Regions from separate parts of the Ruegeria sp. H4 genome, predicted to be linked through region 1. Evidence: riboswitches for the same ligand, from Rfam matches in the RefSeq annotation. Region 1 holds a riboswitch; the other holds the start of a gene.
What was found. Region 1 has a riboswitch for cobalamin ahead of ACR0KG_RS10990 (hypothetical protein). Riboswitches for the same ligand answer to the same signal wherever they lie in the genome.

Region 1 (7,425 bases):
GGTTGAGCTCACAAATGGAGTTCAGTTCATTACGGTCACCAACGGCAATGGGAAATGGATCAGTAAGGTATTGCGTGCTCCGGCGTCGGCCAAATCAGTTCGCGTGGGCGATATTGTCGTATCAGAAACCGCTTCGCAGATTTCCATCGAGGGTGAGAACGGTATTACCCAGTTGTTCGAAGAGCTTAGCAATACAGGTGCAGAGCTTGCGTTGTTGACCATCGCGCGGAATGGCGAACTGCAATCGGTGGATCTGCCACTTACGCATTAATGCTTTGGCGGCTTTTATAGTTAAGAGCCGCCTACATTGCCTTGAAGGAAATTCAAGTGTCTCATTCTGAAAGATCTCTGATGCAAGTTCACGAGCCCAGATTTCAACAGGCGGAGGAACGCCTGCGTGAAGTCTTCGATATTTCAACCGTGCTTAACCAGGGTGCCCGCGAGTATCAGGAAGATGCCATTCTTTCTGAAAAGCCGATCGGATCGGAGTTAGGGTTCGTGGTTCTGGCAGATGGTATGGGTGGCCACGCGGCAGGGGATGTTGCCTCTAACCTGATCGTTTGTGAGGTGATGAAAGGTTGGTTGGCCGCCGGGCTGAACAAAGACTCGTCAAATTCGGAAGTTGTCGCATTCTTACATGACAGTGCCGAGCGCGCGAACAAGCAGATTTTCGAAGCCAGCCGCAACGATCTGAATGTAAAGGGAATGGGAGCTACGCTTCTCATACTGATCTGCATCGAAGATCGCGCGTATTGGTTTTCCGTCGGGGACTCGCCGCTCTATCTCTGGCGGTCTGGCGAGCTAATACAGCTGAACGAGGATCATTCAATGGCGCCTCAAATCGATATGATGGCGAAACTTGGCATGTTGGATCCCGATTTGGCCCGAAATCACCCCGATAGAAACATACTTACGTCTGTCATACATGGTGGCGACATCGCGAAGATCGATTGCCCTTCAGACCCGTTTAAGCTTCTGCCAGATGATATTCTCATTGCAGCTTCGGATGGGCTTCAGTTTCTAGAAGACAAGGACATTCAAGAGGTTGTCACGCGCAATCATGAAGTGAGTTGCGACGCTATTGCGGATAAGTTGATCAGAGCCTTGATTAGCCTTGATGATCCAGATCAGGACAACATAGCTTTCTCTGTTGCAAAGGTTTGTTCTTAGGCGTTGATAGCTGGCGTTGAACTGATGTCGTGGCGCATCTGCACTTATTGTAAGCTGCCTTGTCGCAACTGATTTCTTCGATTTTCGTAGTGGCGATTGGCCCGTTTTTGTGCTGAACGAGTATCAAATCACCTCTACCAACTCCGCATGTTTGAACAAAGCAGGCCGTGATTTGACTAGATCGAATACATCCTACGCCCATCGCATTTCAGCAACGGCGTCATCGGTGAGCGGAACCCGGACGCCAGGTTGAACAACAGCCGGATCATAGGGTGTGCGATCAAACACCTCACGCACCATATCTGCAAAGAAAGACAGTGGTTTGCTGGGATAAGCGGGATCAAAACTCGATTGATCCCAGCGTTCACAGAACTCGGCACAGTCATCGAAATAGATGCTGTCACGATGAGCTTGGCGTTTTTCGGGGTTCGCGCCTACGTGCTCTCCGAAGTAAACAAGCTGAAAATCCCCATGGGTATGCACGCACCACGTGACCTGTTCGCGTAGGAAGGGTTTGAGGATTGAGGCCGCATATTCATCGTGATTATGCGGCGCATAGATGTCACCGATATCATGCAGCAAGGCGCCAACGATCCAATCTATGTCTGCCCCGTCAAACCAGGCGCGGGTTGCTGACTGCACCGAATGGCCAAGACGTGTGACTTGATAGCCGGACAGGCTTTTGTCGAGCCTCTCCATAGCCTCCAGCAAACGATCTGCCGTTCCTTTGCAGTACTCACGCTCCAGAGTATCGAGGAAGGTGTAGTCCTCTTTGTCCCCGTCCTTCATCTGCGTGAATTTCACCTGATCCATAGCATGTCCTTTGGCGTTTAAGTGTGGGTCAGCGGGCGCAAGCAAGCGTGTAATTCCGGACTATCCACGCAAACACCGGACTCGGCAAATGAAACCTGTTGTGCCGGTGAAATTTGTAGTCGCCGGAGGTGGGTATCGACGTCTTTTAAGAGCACAAAGCCGTGCGATAATCCAGCAGCCCGTTCTATGTCACAGCGGCATGCGAAAAGATCGGCGGGCCTGCGCGCCGCCACGCCTTTCACGTTTTGGCATGGCAAGCGGCAAAGGTCTGAATGGTTGCTCCAGCGAAGTCAAAAGCAAGTCGCAGAACGCTGCAACGGCAGGTGAGTGATCTTTAAATGGTGCAGCTGTTTCGTAAGCATGCCTCGCAGCTACTTCATAGCAGGCATTGCCAGGAACACCCGCGATCCATTGCATATAGCCAAGCTGTCCCATCTGACGTGCTTCATCCGCAGGCATGGGGCCTGTATCGAGTTGAATAATCGTCCGTTCCAATAACATCGCGCCCTCCGCGCAAGGGGAGGAGTGTGGCTGGTCACGGTGATGTGCCGGGGACGCTTGGTCCTTCGGTCGTCTCTGCCGTTCCCAAGGCACCCCGCCCGGGTTCAAGTTGACTGCGGCGCATGGCATCACACACCGTAGATGGCAGGTCTCCTGACTTGCGGGTCAACGCTTTCCCGTTCCTTCCCGAACCCTAGGGCTCAGTGGTTTCCAACGGGGTCGCTCGCCGCTTACAGTTGCGGGGGCAGTCACGGAATTGGGTATGAACCCGCACCGTGTTCCCTTTTCAGCCGACTCGAACCGAGCCGGACACCATCGCGTTCACTGTCTCATACGCGATTCACTATGTCCACTGGGTTTGGCGCAATCTGACTACGCTAAAATGTCCGCCAAAGCTGAAACGGCAGTGAGTTCAATCCATGCAAAGACTTTACAGGGCGTGGCATTCGGGTGCCTTAATGTTCACAGAAATTGACGATCTGAACAGAAAGAACACGTATATGTCGAACCATGGCTACGACTCCGGCCGATTGAACCTGCCTTTCGTTGGTATCTGTACCTTTGGCAAGTATCCCTATGTCGAGGATTGGGACGCGATTGACGCCGACGTTGCGGTTCTTGGCGCCCCGTATGATTTTGGCTGTCAATGGCGGTCCGGGGCGCGGATGGGGCCACGCGCGATCCGTGAGGCGTCGACGCTGTTCTCATTCGGCCATGCAGGAGCCTATGATCACGAAGATGATGTCACCTATCTGGATCCGTCCAAAGTAACCATTGTTGATATCGGCGATGCAGACATCGTGCATACCGACACAATGAAAAGCCATGCAAATATCGAGTTTGGGGTGCGCAAAATACTGGAGGCGGGGGCGCTACCGGTCGTCTTGGGCGGCGATCATTCGATCAATATCCCCTGCATCAATGCCTTTGATGATCAAGAACCAATTCATGTGGTGCAAATCGACGCGCACCTGGATTTTGTCGATGAACGGCATGGGGTGCGCTATGGCCACGGAAACCCAATGCGCCGTGCCGCCGAAAAACCCTATGTCACCGGCCTCAGTCAGATCGGCATTCGCAATGTGTCGTCCACCGCTAAGGATGGCTATGCGGATGCCCGCGCCATGGGATCAGACATCCAATCTGTCCGGCAATTCCGCAAAATGGGGGTCGATGGGATGCTGGCCCGCATTCCAGGAGGCGCGCGGTATTATGTGACTATAGACATTGATGCCTTCGACCCATCCATCGCCCCAGGTACAGGTACACCAAGCCATGGCGGATTCATTTACTACGAAGTGCTAGAGCTCATGGCAGGTCTGGCCAAGCGGGGCGACATTGTCGGTCTCGATCTGGTTGAAGTTGCCCCGGATTATGACGCCACCAGCTCCACCCAAATCCTTGCGGCCCAGTTGCTAATGAACATCATTGGGCGCGTGCTGCATGAGAAAGAGCAGCGTTAGATCTGCCAATCGTCATCTAGTTGTGCCGAGCGTTTGAGCGTGCCACCGCCATCGGCGGCGGTTTTATGCTATACTGGGCGCATTGAAGCACTCCTTAAGGGGGATTTTTAGATGACAACGATTGCCAAACTGAACTTTCTAAGAAAACAAGCCGGGTTGCCGCTGATCCGTTTCGACCTGATCAGATTGCGCGAGGAGGATATTCAGGACCTGCGCGACGCCTATGCTGCGATGTACGAAATCTCGGACATCGCGATGGGTGATCGGCGCGGATATTTCGCATTGGCGCGCGGCCACGGTTATGATCAGGACCTTTGTCACGATGATGACCGTACGTTTCTGACCTGGCACCGGTCCTATGTCTATTCATTCGAAAAAGCGCTCAACAGCGCGCTTCAGTGGAAGCGCGGGGACGACGAACTCGAACTTACGCTTCCTTATTGGGATTGGACGCAGTTTGCTACCGCGACGCACGCCACGAACGGGCTGCCGAAAGTAGTGGACGATGCGACCTACACAAACAGTGCCGGGGACGAAGTTCCCAACCCGCTGGCCCGCGCGCGCAGTCTCTATCGCAGCATTGCCCTGGGTCTGACCGGCGATGAGGTCTTTACACGCAGATACACGACGCGCCTGCGTAGCAATATCCCGTTGCTGGAGGATGAGGTTGAGCGCTATTTGACCAACCCAAACTTTGAAGCCTTCCAAGCCGATTTCAACTTCGCGGCTCATGGCGGTATCCACGTCCTGACGGGGGGCACGGATACATCGTCGCCCTTGCCCCGCTCGATTGGAGATATGGGTAGCACAGTGTCTGCCTCATATGACCCGGTATTCTGGCTGCACCATGCGATGTGCGACAAGGTTTGGGCAGATTGGCAGGCGCTATGGCCCGGGGCCAATGTTCCACAGCATGTTCTCGACACAGTCGTATATGACGGTCGGGTGGGCCGCGATTTGATCGACGCGGAAACCTCGCTCAGATACATCTATTCCGAGGATTCCGTTGAAGCCGCGATTGGTGCTTTGGGAACCTCGGACAGCGCACCCGTGGCCACATTGTCAGCGGCAGCAAGTCATGTCACCGAGGTTCGGCTGGGCACAGTGAAAGCCGGATTTGTCAGGGCCGAACTTGAATTCCATCGCATGCGACCGCCGACCGAAAGCTTTGAGCTGCGTGCCTATGTCGACAACGCCAATTGCGATGCCTCAACTGGGTACAAAGACAAAAGCTATGCGGGGCGCCTTGTGTTTTTTGGCCATGGCACCTGTCCGGGCGCGCCGGGTCACTGTAACCCTGCCTTAGCCGTCCGTGATGACTATGATCAAAGATACAAGCATCCGCTTAGATATGAACACACGCGGTATCGGCTGGACATCACACGCGGTTTGCGGCGCTTTATTGGTCGAAAGAAGACGGTAAAAAACCTGAAGATTTACCTTGTGACGCTGGATGACAAAGGTGAGTCCGTCGCGCCCGAGACGCTGGTCTATGATCAATGTTCGCTAAGAACCTATGCCAAAACCTAAACTGCTGGGGTCGGATCCTTGGACGTTAGACTTACGGATAAAGCTGTCAAAGACAGGGTTCTAAGGATCTGGCTGCGCCGTGTCCCAGAAGCGGGTGGTTTTCTTCAGGCCTGGCATATTGATGCAAACGAGAATGAGCGGCAGATCGGCAGCGCAACTTTGTATGGCAGAGGGGTCGGATCGACGGCGCAGGAACGCGCAATGCTGTTGTTTCGCCTGCCTCCGGATACCGATGATCTGAAGCTTTCAGTTGGGGATCGCGTTCAAGTTCGTATTGAAGAAGGAAGCGACTTCAAAGAGCTGAATCTCGATGTATCTGAGGTCGAGTAGTGTTTGGAATTTGAAGAACTTAGCCAGTTTTGCTTAGATGCCTACCAGGGTGTTCGAAGATTTGTCCGAATCCTTCAAGCTTATCCATAATTCCTGCGCGGCGTAGACAGGACCAGAATTGCGCCTGGTTCGATGTGATGACCGGTTTGCCTGCTGCCTGTTCAATCTCATCCACCACTTCCAATGATCTGATACCCCCACAGGACAAGAAGATTGCATCGGCTTCGGGCCGGTCGATCTCTAGGGCAAATTCTTTCCAATAAGATGGCTCGACCTTGCCGAACTCAATACCGGTTGCAAGACACAGGCCTTGAATGTCCAGAACATCGAACCCTGCGGCCAATAGATATTCGGCCTCGGCGGTGTTAACGTCATCCAGATAAGGTGTGCCAACGACGATCTGTTTGGCACCAACCTCACGCAGGGCGTCCATGACGCCAGTGACAATGCACATCGGTTGCGCATATGGCGCGCCTTTGCGGATTTCTCGAAAGACGTTCTCTTCGCGGCAAACAATCGACCCCGACGTGCAGCTGTAGCTGATAACGGATGGTTTCACATCGGGCTGTAGGCGCGAAGCGGCGTCGGCCATGTGATCGATGTGGCGGGCCAGAGTTTCATTTGTTGTATAGTCGTCAGTCTTCAGGCGGGTGATATGAATGCCGACGCCTTCGGGGGCCATCGCATTCAAATCCGCCTCGCTGGCAAGATCGGTCGACATCAAAATGAATCCCAAGCTGCCACGATGAGCGATACCGCCACCCATAAGCGGCGTGCGAGGTATCGAGTGCACAATATCTCCGGTCTTAAACATCAGACGATGACCTCCTCAATTGCCTTGGGGTGATGTGTAACCTGTTCCCAGCCGGTTTCGGTAACGATGAACGTATCGCCAACCTGTGCGCGAAAGTCATTGGTCGCAACCGCGCCATCGACGGCAAAGACCATACCGGGCTGAATGACGGTTTTGTCCCCGGTTACCAGCTGCGGTGCCTCAAGAAAGCTGAAACCTGTAGCCCGGCCGCAGCGAAACGGATATTCAAACCCGGCGTCCTGAATGACTTCGGCATAGGTGGCATGCACAGTTTCTGCGGTCACACCGGGTTTGAGCGCATCCAGCGCAGCTTGTTGGCTTGCGACGGCGACCTCGTAGATTGCGACCTGCTTTGGGTCGGGATCGCCGATCCAGAACATGCGGTCAAAGCCAACCTTGAACCGGTGAAAATTGGTCAACCCGCAGAAGCACAAGAACACCGGCTCGCCATGGCGCATGATACGGTTGGTCGCGCGATGATGGGTCTTGGTCAGTTGATCGCCTGAGGCCAAAATCTGCAGGAAATGCATGTTGGGTGACATGTCGCTGTCTTCATAATGCGCCGCCAAAAGTTCTGCTGCTTTGCGGGTTCCTGCTTGCGAGGTGGCAATCGCAACCTCATATTCGGGCACCCCATCCCCAATGGCTGCACGACCCGCCGCCACCATGGTCGAAGCGACCTCACCCGCGTGACGGGCCAGTTGCAGCTCGTAAGGTGATTTGATCATTCGCATATCGGTCAGGATCGGGGTCGCACTGGCCAATCGGTCTGTTCCGACAAGCTCATCCACGTATGCGCGTACA
Region 2 (7,425 bases), on a different contig from region 1:
ATCGCCGTGATCTTCTACGGCGAGGCCAGCCTGATTACCCAGCTGACCGGTATCGTCGCATACGGTGTGTTCACTTTCGTCGGCGCTCTGATCGTGTGGTCCATCCTGAAAGCGGTAATGGGCATCCGTGTCAGCGAAGAGGACGAGATCAACGGCCTCGACATGGCAGAACTGGGTATGGAAGCTTATCCGGAATTCTCTAAAGGCTAAGACCTGGGACAGACACTGCAAAACCGGGCGTTCGCGCCCGGTTTTTTTTGTTCTGGGTACACTATGATTTCTTGACGAGATCATCCGATGGCGGCACTTCAGATAGGATCAAGCGGCGCAGGTTTCGGAGCATATCGTGAAAACAATCGGCATTCTCGGTGGCATGTCTGCGGCTTCGACGCGGATTTACTACCGTATCCTATGCGACTTGACCCGAGATCGTCTTGGGGGTCTGCACTCACCCCAGTTGCTCATCCGCTCACTGGATTTTGCGGAAATCGAAACCCTGCAGGTCCAGGGGGATTGGGACTCTGCCGGGCACATTCTGAACCAAGAGGCATTGGCTTTGGAACGCGGCGGGGCTGATTTCATCATTCTCGCGACCAACACGATGCACAAACTGGCCCAGCAAATGATGGCGGGCGTTTCGATTCCGTTGCTGCATATTGCCGATGCAACGGCACACGCCATTCAAGATGTCGGGCTCCAATCGCCCGGTTTGATGGCAACAGCTTTCACCATGCAGCAGACGTTTTACACGGATCGCCTGCGCGCGGCTGGATTGGCCCCCGTTCTGCCGACCCTTGAAGACCAACAGACAACACATCGCATAATCTATGAAGAACTATGCAAGGACATCGTCAAGGAACAAAGCCGCTCGGACTTTGTCGGAATTGCGCAGCGGTTACACGACGCGGGTGCGGATTGCCTCATTCTCGGCTGCACTGAAGTGGGCATGTTACTGAACACTGAAAACGTGCCCTACCCGGTGTTCGACACCACACATATTCACTGCCAAGCCGCGTTGGACATGGCTTTGTCCTGACGCCCGGATCAACGGAATTTGCAATTGAAACGAAAAAGGCCGCGCGAATGACGCGGCCTTTGCCAATAAGTGCGAGTATTAAACCCCGACGTCGACAATCGCCTGTGCCAAGATCGGAACGGTCGTCGCGTTTAGACCTGCAATATTCAACCGGCTGTCCCCCACCATATATATGCCGTGATCGTTGCGCAGTTGCTCGACCAGTTCGGGGGCCGCGCCGAGGCGTGAGAACATGCCGCGGTGCTGGGCGACAAAGCCGAACCGGTCTGATCCGGTCAGCCTCTGCAACTCGCCGGCCAGTTGCTGACGCAGCCCCAGCATCGAAAGGCGCACCTCCTCCAGCTCAGCGGCCCAATCTGCGCGCAAGGCGTCGTCGTTCAGGATGGTGGTCACGACCCGTGCGCCATGGTCCGGCGGAAACGAGTAGTTCTGGCGGTTCAGGAAGGCCAGCGTCGACTGGTTCAATGCCGTCTGCGCCGCATCATCGCTGATCGCCATCAGCAGGCCGGTCCGCTCACGATAGACGCCGAAGTTCTTCGAACAAGACGCCGCGATCAGGCAGCGCTTGACCGACGATGCCACCAGACGGGTTGCCTGCGCGTCTTCCTCAAGACCGTCGCCGAAACCCTGATAGGCGATGTCGATCATGGCAACCAGCCCAAGCTCGTTGATCAGGTTCACCACCTCTTGCCACTGCACGGGGTTCAAGTTTGCGCCGGTCGGGTTATGGCAGCAACCATGCAGCAGAACCACGTCGCCCGCCTTGGCAGTTTTCAGGTCCTCGATCATACCGTCGAAATCAACGCCGCGGGTTTCGCCGTCAAAATAGCGATACGGAACCGCCTCGATACCCAAGTAGCTCAGGATCGACAGGTGGTTTGGCCATGTCGGGTTCGATACAAACACGCGCGCCTCAGGATTGGCCATGCGGATCATCTCGAACGCTTGACGGCAGGCACCCGTCCCGCCCGGTGTCGCAACGGCGGCAATTTTGGTACGCGGCACCGTATCGCCAAGGATCAGCCCGATCATCGCATCGGCATAGGCCGGATCACCTGCCAGACCGGTATAGGCTTTGCTCTCCTGCTCCTCCAGAATGCGCTTTTCGGCGGCTTTGACCGCACGCATTACCGGGGTAACACCTTCGGCATTCTTGTAGACGCCGACACCCAGGTCGATCTTCTGATCACGCGGGTCTTCGCGGTACATCTGCATCAGCGCCAGGATTTTGTCGGCGGGCTGCGGTTTGAGGTTCTCGAACATCAGATTTCTCCGGTTGCGACGGGCAGGGTTGGGAAGGCACCCCATTCAGCCCAGGAGCCGTCATAAAGCGCGTGGTCTTTTTTGCCCATGCGTTCAAGCGCAAGGCTTAGGATTGCAGCGGTCACGCCTGAACCGCACGAGGTGATCGCCGGTTTATTCAGATCCACGCCTGCGGCCTCAAACACGGCGCGGCACGCATCGGGCGACTTCATCGTGCCGTCACTATTTAGCAGGCTGCCAAAGGGCACGTTGCGCGAGCCTGGTATGTGGCCCGATCGCAGCCCTTCGCGCGGTTCAGCCTCGGTTCCGGCAAAGCGGGCGGCGGCACGGGCATCGATGATCTCATGATCAGCCAGTTTGGCGGCGGCGGACACCTGTGTTACGTCGCGTACCAGATGGTTCTGTACCCGGACGGTCATATGGCGATCCCGGATCACAGGGGGCAGATCTTCGACCTCTCGCCCTTCGGCCTGCCATTTCGGCAAACCCCCGTCCAGAACGGCGATATTCTCTTGCCCCATCAGACGGAACAGCCACCAGACCCGCGCGGCCGACATCAGCCCGGCCCCGTCATAGACGACCACCTGATGACCATCGCCCACGCCGATCGCCCGCAGGCGTGACATGAACTTCTCGACCGGCGGCGCCATATGCGGCAAGTCCGAGCGGTGGTCCGAAATGTCATCAATATCGAAGAAGCGCGCGCCGGGGATGTGGCCCGCATCATATTCCGCCTTGGCATCGCGATTCTGCGCGGGCAGATACCACGACCCGTCCAGAATCCGCAGATCCGGGTCCTTGATATGCGCAGCCAGCCAGTCGGTAGATACCAGGGTTTTCGGATCGTCTTGCATCAAAGCCTCCCCTAAGCGAGTCTGAGTTTCCCTATATCCGAGCGGCCAAACGTGCAAGCCATGCCAAGGCCTGCACCCCCCGGCGCGCTGACAATTTTTTCCAAACATACACGTTTGCCTGCTTGACAGGCGGCACCCCGCGCCAGACACCTGCCGGACATGGTTTCCAAAGGGGAATTCCCCCTGAGGAATGAAAAGGGAATCCGGTGCGACAGTACCTGTCAATTCCGGAACTGCCCCCGCAACTGTAGGCGGAGTTTCGCCCCATCATGGCCACTGACCGAGGCAATCGGTTGGGAAGGCCGGGATCGAAGCCAATCCGCAAGTCAGGAGACCTGCCATGTGCAAACCGGGCGAAAGCCCAATTCTTAAACCTTTCTGCCGTCGGGTGTGACGGGAAGGAGACTAAACTATGCATATCGAACCGGGCGTCGTAAATGGCGCCAAACTTGTCTTGAGCTACGCCACCGCAACTGGCGTAGGGCTCTATACCGCTAAACTGGCATGGGACAGCCTGAAAAGCAGCGGCCTTGCCAGCCTGGCCATTCGCTCAGCCCTGACCACCGGGCTGGTTTTCACCTTCTTTGAGGTGTTGCCGCACTTCCCGGTCGGGGTGTCGGAGGTTCATTTTATTCTGGGATCGACCCTGTTTTTGTTGTTCGGTGCGGCCCCTGCCGCTATCGGCCTGATCGCGGGCTTGTTTATCCAGGGGTTTTTTCTGGCGCCTTTCGACCTGCCACAGTTCGGAATGAACATGACAACGTTGCTGGTACCGTTGTTTGCCTTGCAGGCCTTGGCCAACCGCATCATTGCGCCGAATACAGCCTATATTGATCTGAAGTATTCTCAGGCACTTGCGCTATCGACGGCCTATCAGGGCGGTGTCGTCATCTGGGTGGCGTTCTGGGCCTTTTATGGCCAAGGATTTGGGGCCGAGAACTTTACAGCGGTCGCCAGTTTCGGCGCTGCCTACATGCTGGTTATTCTGATCGAACCGCTGGCCGATCTAGCCGTGTTGGCCGCAGCAAAATCCATGCGAGGTCTGGGCCGGATTGGGCTGTTTACGCCCCGCCTCCACAACGCTGTATAACCCTATTGCGCCGCGCTACCCAGCGCGGTGCAACCTGAAATGCTGAACAATTCCGATCACGCTTATGATGATCCAAAAGCCTTCAATCAGCATCGACGCCAGATTGAAGTTCTGAAGCAACGAATAGACGATCAAAACAGACCCCAGCAGGTTCACCACGGGAAACGCCAGATCTTCGGAATTCATATACCGCATCTGCGTCGCGAAATAGGCGGCAACCACGATCAGAGCCCCGAAGGAACCGATGGCGTCCACGATGGTCAGACTGTTGAAAAACTCACTCATCAATGAACCTTGCCGTTTTCCTGAACATCCGGCTGTTGCGCATAGTGATGCATGTTCAAAAACGCCGCCCCTTCAGCACCTGCGCGATATCCGTGCGGGACATCCGCTGCAAATCGAAGTCCCTGCCCCGTTTGCAAAGACACCCAAGCCTCACCTTTCAGAATGTCCAGCGTGCCGCTGAGCACAAAGACCTCCTCGGTCACACCAGCGGCATGGGCAGGGGACTCATGGCTTTGGTTCGGGTCGAGGTTGACGTGAAATGTCTCTGCCCCCAAGGCCGGATCAAAGGGGAAAACGATCTTGACCTCGATACTGCCGGGAAAGGTAACGGTTTGAAAAACCGACGGATCACCATTCACGGTGTCGATCAACGCGCTGAGCGGCAGCTGAAATCCTTTGGCAATCTTCCAGAGCGTGGCGATCGTCGGGCTTGATTCGCCGCGTTCGATCTGACCTAGCATCGCTTTGCTGACACCGGTGATTTCGGCAACTTTCGACAGGCTCAACCCCGAAGCGGCCCGCACATCCCTTAGTTTCAGTGTTATTTCGTCCGGAGCCATGCCGTTGTCTTTCGAATCCTCTTGTGCGTTATAGCGCACATATGATACGTGCGCTATAACGCACATTCCCCGCATATCGCAACCGGGGCAAAAGGGAAACAGCATCATGCCAATGTACCGATCCAGAACCTCTACCCACGGCCGCAACATGGCCGGTGCCCGCGGCCTGTGGCGTGCCACCGGTATGCAGGACGATGATTTCGGCAAGCCGATCATCGCCATTGTCAACTCCTTCACTCAATTCGTGCCGGGTCACGTCCACCTGAAGGATTTGGGCCAGATGGTCGCGCGAGAGGTTGAAAAGGCTGGCGGTGTTGCCAAGGAATTCAACACCATCGCGGTGGATGACGGCATCGCCATGGGCCACGACGGGATGCTCTATTCCTTACCCTCGCGCGAAGTAATCGCGGATTCGGTGGAATACATGGTCAACGCCCATTGCGCCGATGCGATGGTCTGTATCTCGAACTGTGACAAGATCACGCCAGGCATGTTGATGGCTGCGATGCGTCTGAACGTTCCAGCGATCTTTGTCTCGGGCGGGCCGATGGAGGCTGGTAAAATCGACATCGCTGATCTGGATGCCAAGAAGATCGACCTTGTAGATGCCATGGTCGCCGCCGCTGACGACCGGTTCACCGACGAGCAGGTTCAGCATATCGAGGAAAACGCCTGCCCCACTTGCGGCTCGTGCTCGGGCATGTTCACGGCGAACTCAATGAATTGTCTGGCCGAGGCACTGGGTTTGGCACTGCCAGGCAATGGCTCCACCCTCGCCACTCATGCGGACCGCAAACAGCTGTTCCTTGAAGCAGGTCGCCGGATCGTCGAGATCACCAAGCGGCACTACGATCTGGACGAAAAAGGCTTCCTGCCACGCGAGATCGCAACGTTTGATGCCTTCGAGAACGCCATGAGCCTGGATATCGCCATGGGTGGATCGACCAACACGGTCCTGCATCTGCTGGCAATCGCCCACGAAGGCGGCGTCGATTTCACCATGTCCGACATGGACCGGTTAAGCCGTAAGGTGCCGTGCCTGTGCAAAGTCGCACCGAACACCGAGAATGTGCATATGGAGGACGTCCACCGCGCCGGTGGCATCTTCTCGATCCTCGGTGAACTCAGCCGCGCTGGGTTGTTCCACAACCACTGCAGCACTGTTCACACGCCGACCATGGGCGAAGCAATTGCCAATTGGGACATCAAGGTTGCCAACAACCCGGCGGCGCAGGACCTGTTCAAGGCAGCCCCGGGCGGTGTACGCACCACGCAGGCGTTCAGCCAGTCGAACCGGTACAAGGAACTGGACACCGACCGCGAAGGCGGTGTGATCCGGTCCAAGGAACATGCGTTTTCTCAGGACGGAGGCCTTGCGGTTCTGTTCGGTAATATCGCGCTGGATGGCTGTATCGTTAAAACGGCGGGCGTGGATGCCAGCAGCCTGACCTTCACCGGCTCGGCCTATGTCTGCGAAAGCCAGGATCAGGCGGTCAGCGACATCCTGACCGGCAAGGTGAAAGAAGGCGACGTGGTCGTCATCCGCTACGAAGGTCCGCGTGGCGGGCCGGGGATGCAGGAGATGCTGTATCCGACCTCGTATCTGAAATCCAAAGGTCTGGGCAAAGCCTGTGCTTTGCTGACCGATGGTCGCTTCTCGGGCGGCACCTCGGGCCTGTCCATCGGCCATGTCTCACCCGAGGCGGCCGAAGGCGGCGTGATCGGTCTGGTCCGTCAGGGTGACACGATCGAGATCGACATCCCCAACCGCTCAATCCATCTGGCTGTGTCGGATGAGGAACTGGCCCAGCGTCGTGCAGAGCAGGACGAAAAGGGCTGGGAACCGGCAGAACCACGCAAGCGCAAGGTCTCTACCGCGCTGAAGGCCTATGCCAAACTGACCACCAGCGCCGCCAAAGGGGCCGTGCGTCAGGTTTGAGTTAGACACCGCTCAACAAAAACGGTCTACCTATCCGGTGGGCCGTTTTTGTTCTTTTGCGCGGACAAAGCTGATATTGATAGTGTCCGGTGCTAGTGTGTTTTGATTCAATGGCGGATCGCGTTTCGCCGTGGTGAAATTTTGAGCGGGGTTATCATTACATGGCAATTTTTGATGGCTTGTCTGCAAAAAGTGGCCTCTCTGATGTGCTCAAGCTATTCCCACGGAACTCTGAGCTTCTAATCCGCTTGCTTGATGACATCATGTGTGCTGACGGCGAGCTTTCGCGAGGAGAACGGGAAGCAATTGCGGCATTCGTTTCAAAGCTAAACATGACCCAATACTGCGTGTTCTATCATACTGTATTCTCCGAAGTATTCTCAGGTCCGATAGAAAAC

Region 2: another riboswitch for cobalamin. It lies ahead of ACR0KG_RS18990 (energy-coupling factor ABC transporter permease); the one in region 1 lies ahead of ACR0KG_RS10990 (hypothetical protein).

What each region holds. Positions count from the first base shown of each region.
Region 1 covers NZ_JBQFOC010000001.1:2,248,938-2,256,362, reverse strand. Annotated here, with positions in the region: gene ACR0KG_RS11005 (serine/threonine protein kinase) at 1-271, shown strand, start outside; gene ACR0KG_RS11000 (PP2C family protein-serine/threonine phosphatase) at 352-1,170, shown strand; gene ACR0KG_RS10995 (HD domain-containing protein) at 1,363-1,983, opposite strand; gene ACR0KG_RS10990 (hypothetical protein) at 2,173-2,484, opposite strand; cobalamin riboswitch at 2,611-2,816, opposite strand; gene speB (agmatinase) at 2,985-3,947, shown strand; gene ACR0KG_RS10980 (tyrosinase family protein) at 4,059-5,477, shown strand; gene ACR0KG_RS10975 (hypothetical protein) at 5,496-5,807, shown strand; gene ACR0KG_RS10970 (maleate cis-trans isomerase family protein) at 5,827-6,621, opposite strand; gene ACR0KG_RS10965 (M24 family metallopeptidase) at 6,621-7,425, opposite strand, start outside.
Region 2 covers NZ_JBQFOC010000004.1:161,638-169,062, forward strand. Annotated here, with positions in the region: gene ACR0KG_RS18970 (ammonium transporter) at 1-210, shown strand, start outside; gene ACR0KG_RS18975 (aspartate/glutamate racemase family protein) at 347-1,036, shown strand; gene ACR0KG_RS18980 (amino acid aminotransferase) at 1,115-2,299, opposite strand; gene sseA (3-mercaptopyruvate sulfurtransferase) at 2,299-3,153, opposite strand; cobalamin riboswitch at 3,297-3,510, shown strand; gene ACR0KG_RS18990 (energy-coupling factor ABC transporter permease) at 3,566-4,243, shown strand; gene ACR0KG_RS18995 (CBU_0592 family membrane protein) at 4,259-4,528, opposite strand; gene ACR0KG_RS19000 (helix-turn-helix domain-containing protein) at 4,528-5,088, opposite strand; gene ilvD (dihydroxy-acid dehydratase) at 5,195-7,027, shown strand; gene ACR0KG_RS19010 (carboxymuconolactone decarboxylase family protein) at 7,189-7,425, shown strand, end outside.